One region of the Crassaminicella indica genome, then DNA from elsewhere that is predicted to be linked to it. Evidence: predicted binding sites of a transcription regulator. Region 1 holds the regulator's gene; the other holds the start of a gene.
The links. Region 1 encodes Rex, which represses fermentation and respiration genes when NADH is low (regulators of the CRP and FNR family bind a similar motif). Its sites were predicted from a motif close to ATTGTTAANNNNTTAACAAT; they were not measured.

Region 1 (4,415 bases):
ATTATTTTAATAAGTGAGCTGAAATTACCATTCTTTGTACTTCTGAAGTACCTTCGTATATTTCAGTGATCTTAGCGTCTCTCATCATTCTTTCTACTGGATATTCTCTTGTATATCCGTATCCACCATGTAATTGAACTGCTTTAGTTGTTACATACATAGCAGTTTCTGCTGCAAATAATTTAGCCATAGCAGCGTCTTTAGAATAAGGTAGTCCTTGAGATTTTTTCCATGCTGCATTATATACTAATAATCTAGCAGCCTGTACTCTAGTTTCCATATCTGCCATTTCAAATTGTAATGCTTGGAACTTAGCTAAAGGTCTACCAAATTGTTGTCTTTCTTTAGTATATTTAACAGTTTCATCTAATGCTCCTTGAGCAATACCAAGTGCTTGAGCAGCAATACCAATTCTACCTCCATCAAGAGTAGACATAGCAATTTTAAAACCTTTTCCAATCTCTCCTAATAGGTTTTCTTTAGGAATTCTACAGTTTTCAAAAATAAGCTCAGTAGTAGCAGAACCTCTAATACCCATTTTATCTTCTTTTTTACCAATACTAAATCCAGGAGTTCCTTTTTCAACTATGAAAGAACTGATTCCTCTAGTTCCTTTTGTTTGATCAGTCATTGCCATAACAACATAGATTTCAGCAGCTCCACCATTTGTAATGAAGATTTTAGAACCATTAAGTACCCACTCATCTCCATCAAGTACTGCAGTTGTTTGTTGTCCAGCAGCATCTGTTCCTGCGTTTGGCTCAGTTAAACCAAATGCACCAAGCTTTTCTCCCTTTGCTAGAGGTACTAAATATTTTTTCTTTTGTTCTTCAGTACCATATTTCATAATTGGCCATGCACATAGTGAACTGTGTGCAGAACAAATAACACCTGTTGTAGCACAAGCTCTTGAAAGCTCTTCTACAGTAATTGCATATGCAACTTCGTCAGCACCTGCTCCACCATATTCCTTTGGAACAAAAGTACCTAGCATTTTGTATCTAGCCATCTTTTCAACAGTTTCCCATGGAAATCTTTCTGTTTCATCTACTTCTGCTGCTAAAGGTTGTACTTCAGTTTCAGCAAAACTTCTAACCATCTTTCTAACCATTTCTTGTTCTTTGGTCAATTTGAATTGCACATTAATTCCCTCCTCTTTATATTTAAAAAAAATTGATATTTTTTTCACAGCACTCTTCTATATATTAGCACAAACCATGCCAAATTTACAATATAATTCATATATTTTTTATTGTTTGTTTTTTTTGCAATCTATTTACTTATTCATTTCATATAGTACTGAGAGCTTGTATTTTTCTATGTTCTATATCAATTTTATTCTTTTACCAAAATATTCATTATAAGAATCGTTCTTTTTATTTATTCAATATTTTGTAATAATTTACATAAATTCCCTTAAATTTAACACATATGTACTAAAAACAAAGAAGCGACTGTACAAAATTCCATACAGCCACTTCTTTGTTTTTACTTGTTTCTTTGATTTTAATTGTTAATTTGATGTCAATTTGTACGAATACACGAACAGTTTTTGTTTGTCTGTACATTTTTCCGTACATTTTTTGACAAAATCCTTTTTCATTTTACACATCTTCCTGCTCACGATTGTGTTTTAGTAAGAAGGATAATGTATATAAGCTTTCACTTAAATGTACATTCTCTAGCATAATATGTTCAGGAACATTTAAGTCTGTAGGTGCGAAATTCCATATGCCTTTGATATTACTTTTGATTAGCTTATCTGCTACATCTTGTGCATGCTCTTTATCAGTACAAATAATCCCAATATCTATATTGTTTTCTTTGATATACTCTTCGATATTATCTGCATCCATAATTTCAATATCTCTTATTTTTAACCCAATTAATCTAGGATTAATATCAAACATCGCTTTAGGAATAAATCCAGCCTTTTCAAAATTAGTATAATTTGCTATTGCTTGACCTAAATTTCCTGCACCTATAATAATTGTATTATATACATTATCTAATCCTAATATTTTACCGATTTCTTCATAAAGTGCTGCCACATTATAACCATACCCCTGCTGCCCAAAGCCTCCAAAATTGTTTAAATCTTGTCTTATTTGAGATGCAGTAAAACCAATAATCTTACTTAGTTCTCTTGAAGAAATCCTATTAATGCCCTTATCTAATAACTCTTCTAAATATCTTCGATACTTGGGTAATCTTCTAATTACAGCCATTGATATTTTCGTATTTGATTTTTGCATTTTGATCGTCCTCTATCTTTATTAATTGTTTTTTTTTAACAAATTATATCACTGTGATATATATATGTCAATCTACACAGTAGCACATTTATATACAATCTATTCCTTTGATCCATACTAGAAAACATCCTTTTCATTTTATATTTTTATATTTTTTGGTACAATATAATACGAATACACCTAGCAAGGAGGATCTATATGATCATTTTATCGTGTAATGACATTCATAAATTTTTTGGAATAAATGCTATATTAGAAAATATATCTTTTAGCATAAATGCTGGTGAAAAAATAGGTTTAGTAGGTGCAAATGGTGCTGGAAAATCTACCTTGTTTAAAATAATAACAGGAGAATATCCTTATGATAATGGAGAGCTTTATATATCTAAAAATACTACTATCGGCTATTTAGAACAAAGTGCTGTTTTATCACCTTCTAATACAGTCTTTGGTGAAGTTTTACAGGTGTTTGATGATTTGATTAAAATGGAAGAAACATTAAGATCATTAGAAAAAGAAATAGCAGAGCATAGTACCCATTCATCTGAAAGTCTTAACAAGTTAATGGAGCTTTATGCATACAAATCTGAAGAATTTCAAAATAAAAATGGCTATGGATATAGAAGTGAGATCCGAGGAGTCCTAAAAGGCTTAGGCTTTTCAGAAGATGAATTTGACCAACCTATTATACACCTTAGTGGTGGACAAAAAACAAGAGTAAATTTAGCAAAGCTTCTCCTTAGAAAACCTGATATTTTACTACTAGACGAACCAACAAATCATCTTGATATAGATGCTGTAGAATGGCTTGAAGCTTTCTTGAAATCTTATCATGGCACTATTCTACTTATTTCTCATGATAGATACTTTTTAGATGAAGTTGTAGATAAAATTTATGAAATCGAAAACAAAAAACTTACTCAGTATAACGGAAACTATTCTGACTATGTTGAAAAGAAAAAAGTCATATATGAACAACAAATGAAAGAATATCTCCAACAGCAAAAGGAAATTCAAAGACAAGAATCACTCATCAGAAAGTTTAAACAGCATGGCACTGAAAAGCTTGCTAAAAGAGCAAAAAGTAGAGAAAAGCGATTAGAGCATATATCCCTACTTGAAAAGCCTGTACACCTTCATAAAAGAACTAAAATCAGATTTGAAACACAAATAAAAAGTGGAGAAGATGTTTTAACCGTCGAGGATTTATCAAAAAGCTTTGGAAGCAATAAACTCTTCCAAAATGTTTCATTTACTATTTATAGAGGAGAAAGAGTCGGTCTTATTGGTCCTAATGGTATTGGTAAATCTACTTTATTAAAGATTTTACTAAAAATGCTTCCTTATGATACTGGAATAATTCGTTTAGGGCATAATGTTCATATAGGATATTATGATCAAGAACAATCCGATTTAAATACTTCAAATACAATAATTGATGAAATATGGGAAGAAAAAATCCATCTAACACAAACTGAAGTTCGAACACTTCTCGGCTCTTTTTTGTTCAGTGGTGAAGATGTATTAAAAAAAATCTCTACCTTAAGTGGTGGTGAAAAAAGTCGTGTAGCCCTTCTTAAGCTTATGCTATCAAAGGCAAATTTTTTACTAATAGATGAGCCAACTAACCACTTGGATATTGCTTCAAAAGAAGCTTTAGAAGAAGCACTAACCAATTACGATGGTACTATACTAGTAATTTCTCATGATCGCTACTTTTTAAATAAAGTAACTACAAAAATTTTAGACCTTTCATCAGAAGGAATCACTGAATATCTAGGAAACTATAAATATTATCAAGAAAAAAAGAAACAATTAGAGGATTCCAAAACGCCTGAGGTAGAAATAAAAAAAACAAAAACACAATTAAAAGATGAAAGAAGAAAGGAAAAGGAAAAACAAAAAGAAAAACGCAGAGCTAAAAAAGAACGTGAAAGCTTAGAAGAAACAATTCTCTCTATTGAAGAAAATATTCGCCAGCTTGAACAAGAAATGTGCAAAGAAGAAATTTACTCAGATCCTAAAAAAAGCAAGGAGCTTCATCAAAAAATGAACCATTTAAAAATAGAACTAGATAATCTTTATGAAAAATGGGAAGAATATTTAGAGTAAATAAATGTATAAACTGTTTTTTTTATGATAAACTAAAAAAAAATATTG
Region 2 (4,415 bases), 830 kb from region 1:
CTGCATAAAGCTTCCCCCTTGAAAATGCTAACGGCTAGGGTTAACAGTATTTCTGTTAACCACTAACCAAATTTTATTTTCTACTCGTGATGGCCTCTTTCTCTTCTTGCAAGGTCTGTTGGCTCAAGTGCTACTTGATTTCCTTGTAGAAGTCCTCCAACACCAGTAATTTTATGTTCTCTTTCACCTCTGCATACTGGACAGTTGCATTTTTCTTCGTATGGAGTAGGCTCAGTGTAAGTAGTAATAACTCCTTCGAAGTTTCTTAATACTACTCTCTTTGGAGATTGAGAAACTACGTATTGAGGCATTACTGGAGTTTTTCCACCACCACCAGGAGCGTCAACAACAAATGTTGGTACTGCATATCCTGATGTATGTCCTCTTAATCCTTCAATGATTTCTATTCCTTTAGAAACTGGAGTTCTGAAGTGTTCGATACCCATTGAAAGGTCGCATTGATAAATATAGTATGGTCTTACTCTGTTTTTAACAAGCTTGTGTACTAAATCTCTCATGACATGAACACAGTCATTTACGCCTCTTAAAAGTACTGATTGATTTCCTAGAGGCACACCTGCATCTGCAAGCATTGCACAGGCTTTTGCTGCTGTTGGTGTCATTTCTTTTGAGTGGTTAAAGTGTGTATTTAACCAGATTGGATGATATTTTTTAAACATATTTACAAGCTCTGGTGTAATTCTTTGTGGTAATACAACAGGAGTTCTTGATCCTATTCTTACTATATCAACGTGTGGGATTTCTCTTAATTTTTTGATGATGTATTCTAATGTTTCATCGCTTACAAGAAGAGCATCTCCTCCTGACAATAATACGTCTCTTACTTGTGGCGTATTTCTGATGTACTCAATAGCCTTATCGATTCTTTCTAATGGCATTGCATCATCTTTTTGTCCTGCAAATCTTCTTCTTGTACAGTGACGGCAGTACATAGAACACATGTCAGTGATTAAAAGAAGTACTCTGTCTGGATATCTGTGAGTAAGTCCTGGTACTGGAGAATCTGTATCTTCATGTAGTGGGTCTTCCATATCAGCTTCACTCTTGTGTGTTTCAGCAAGAGTAGGTACTGCTTGCATTCTTACTGGACAATGTGGATCATCTGGGTCCATTAATGATGCATAGTATGGTGTGATTCCCATTCTTAATGTTTTTAGAGATTCTCTGATTCCTTCTTCTTCTTCTTCAGTAAGATTTATTACTTTTTTTAAATCTTCTACTGTTGTAATTCTGTTTTTTACTTGCCATTGCCAGTCATTCCACTGCTCTTCTGTTACATCCTTCCAAAGCTCGATCTCTTTGTAATTTCTCATGCTTTTAAAAACCCCCTTGTTTAATCTCCTCATTAATTTTTTAAGTCTTACTCCATTTTGCTTTTATTTATAGGTATGGCTGAAAAACAGCCATACTTATTACGCATATAATTCTTCGTATATTTCTCTTAATTCTTTGCTTTCTCTCATGATTTGAAGAGTTACTTCTGCATGACCCTTTGTATAACCATTTCCAACAATCATTGTTACGTCAGAACCAACACCTTCAGCTCCAAGTGCTGCTTTTGTAAAGCTTGTTGCCATACTAAAGAAGTAAATTACTCCATCATTTTTAGTCGCTAAAATACTAGTCATTTCAGTATCAGGAACATTTACGTTGTTGATTGTTACATCTGCCATTTTTCCATTTGTTATTTCTTTAACTTTTTCCATTACTTCAACTGGCTTTGTAGCATCTGCAGCAATATAAACATCTGCAACATTTGCTCTTTTTGCAATCTCTAAAGATCTTTCACTATGTCCTAAGCAGATTACTTTACCAGTAACCCCTGCTCTTCTCTTAGCTTCATAGCAGCATAGCATTCCTGATTTACCAGCTCCACCGATTACTAATACTGTGTCTCCTGGTTTAACTAATTTTGCAGTTTGTGCTGGTGCTCCTGCAACATCAAGTGCTGATAATGCAAGGTTCTCTGGAATATCATCTGGAAGTACTGCATATATTCCTGATTCAAAAAGAATAGCTTTTCCTTTAATATCAACTTGGTCAATATCTTTTCTTACTGCTACTATTTCATCTATTCTAAGTGGAGTTAATGAAAGAGATACTAATGTAGCGATCTTATCTCCTACTTTAAGATCTGTTTTTCCTTCAAGTGCAAGTCCAATTTTTTCAACTGTTCCAATTAACATACCACCAGAACCTGTAACAGGATTTTGGTGCTTACCTCTTTCAGCAACAATTCCTAGCATTATTTCTTTGATTTTTTCTACATCTCCGCCTGCTTGATTTTTAATTTGTGTAAAGCTTGCAGAGTCAACATTCAATGTTTGTACATCGATTAGAATCTCGTTATCATAGATTTCCATTGTATTGTCGATTTTTTTTGCTGGTTGTGGAAGAGCTCCTTTTGGCTCAATCACTCTGTGTGTTCCATAAGGACATCCTTTTTTCATTTTAAGTTCCCCCTTAAAATTTTTTATAAGTAATTTTATTTTTTACTGCCTTAGTGCATACGCCATAATATAAAAGCAAGTACTGTGCCAAGTTTGTTTTTATTTTAACAAAAAAAATAAAAACAAAACATAAAAGCCAGTATTTTCCTTGTTCTTAGAGGCCTTTATGTTTTTTATATAAGGAAAAGGTTTTCTGTTTTTTGTAAAAAAATATTATATTTTATCAAAGTTTGTCATTTTATGTGCCAAAATTTCGGCATCTTGTCTAATTATTGCAGTTTATATTTCTTGATTTTATACTGAAGAGTTTGTCTTGGGATCTTCAAGCTGTCAGCTGCATGACTTATATTCCCATCTCCTTCTCGTAAAGCATTTTTAATCATTTCTATTTCAAGACTTTTAAGAGCTTCATTTAATGGAACATTTTTTATATCTATCTCTTTCTTTAAGCTTCTTTTAGTGATTTTCTCAAAGTACATCGGCAAACAATCTATTGTAATAATATTTCCATCCATCAAATTCATCGTTCCTTCAATAACATGCTCTAATTCTCTTACATTTCCTGGCCAATCATAGTTTTCAAATACCTCCAGCACTTCATCAGATACCTTTAATACTTCCTTGTTCAATTTATTATTAAATTTATCAACAAAATGCTTTGTAAGTATTGGTATATCTCCTTTTCTATCTTTAAGCTCTGGTAATTTCAATGATATAACGTTTAAACGATAGTAAAGATCTCGCCTCAATCTTTTGTTCTCAACTGCACTTAAAGGATCTTCATTGCTAGCTGCTATAATCCTTACATCTACCTGTCTTGTTTTGCTATCCCCAACTCTTCTTATTCTCCCATCCTGAAGTACTCTTAAAAGCTTAACCTGAAGTTCTATTGGCATAGAATTGATTTCATCTAAAAACAGTGTCCCTCCATTTGCCAATTCAAATAAACCTGCACGATTATCAGCTCCTGTAAAGCTTCCCTTTACAGTTCCAAATAGTATGCTTTCTAATAGTGCAGCTGGTAGCGCTCCACAGTTTTGCGCAATAAAAGGCTTATCCCTTCTACAGCTAGCAGTATGAATAGCATGTACAAATAATTCTTTTCCCGTTCCTGTTTCTCCATATATAAGGACTGGAGAAGCTGTTTGAGCAGCTTTCATTGCAAGTCCCTTTACTTTCACCATTTCTTTGCTTCTTCCTATTATATCGAAAAATGTAAATTGGGCAGAATCTCCATTTTTATTGCTTTTTTTGCCTTTTTTCTTGTCTATTAATTGTTCTTGCAGAGCTACAACCTTTTCTGACAATTCTTTTACATCTGTAATATTCCTAGATATTTCAATAGCTCCAATAATTTTACCCTTTGCTTTTATAGGAAAGGACGAATTTATAGTTGTAATCTTTTTTCCTTTATAATTTAAAAAGGTTTGCTGTATGTCAAAGGTAGGAACTCCTTTTTCTATAGCACGAAGCAATGTACTTGTTTCTGGGTCTAAAGAAGGATAAATATCTAAAATATGCTTCCCTACCGCCTCTTCCCTTTTGATCTCTTCATGCTCTGCTGCTGCTTTGTTAAAGTAAACAATTCGTCCTCTTCCATCAATAATCTGTATACCTTCCTCTACATGATCTAATATTTTTTCGACATTTTTTTGTGTAAAAATCATTTCCATTTTCCCACCTCCTAATGCCAATTTTTCGTCATTAAGTGCCGAAATTTCGTCACTTGCTTCAAAACAAAGGCAGCTTTCGCTGCTTTTATTCTTTACATTTTTTCTGGTGCATCTATAGAAAAAATATTTAATAAGTCCTTTATGATAATTTTTATATGATCAATTATCTTCAGAATAACATACAAGTGTTGTTTGTCAAGCTTTCTAAAAAGAATTTTTTCATGAAATTTATAAAAAAATTCACTAAGCTCGAACATATATTGTATAAGCT

Region 2: kdd (L-erythro-3,5-diaminohexanoate dehydrogenase) is a predicted target of Rex. The motif match lies at 2,564-2,583, and genes of this name have one in related genera.

What each region holds. Positions count from the first base shown of each region.
Region 1 is NZ_CP078093.1:1,532,342-1,536,756, reverse strand. Features, by position in the region: gene KVH43_RS07390 (acyl-CoA dehydrogenase) at 2-1,141, opposite strand; gene KVH43_RS07385 (redox-sensing transcriptional repressor Rex) at 1,605-2,255, opposite strand; gene abc-f (ribosomal protection-like ABC-F family protein) at 2,454-4,367, shown strand.
Region 2 is NZ_CP078093.1:706,299-710,713, forward strand. Features, by position in the region: gene kamB (lysine 5,6-aminomutase reactivase subunit KamB) at 1-6, opposite strand, end outside; gene kamA (lysine 2,3-aminomutase) at 81-1,334, opposite strand; gene kdd (L-erythro-3,5-diaminohexanoate dehydrogenase) at 1,434-2,471, opposite strand; gene KVH43_RS03380 (sigma-54 interaction domain-containing protein) at 2,741-4,144, opposite strand; gene KVH43_RS03385 (DALR anticodon-binding domain-containing protein) at 4,237-4,415, opposite strand, start outside.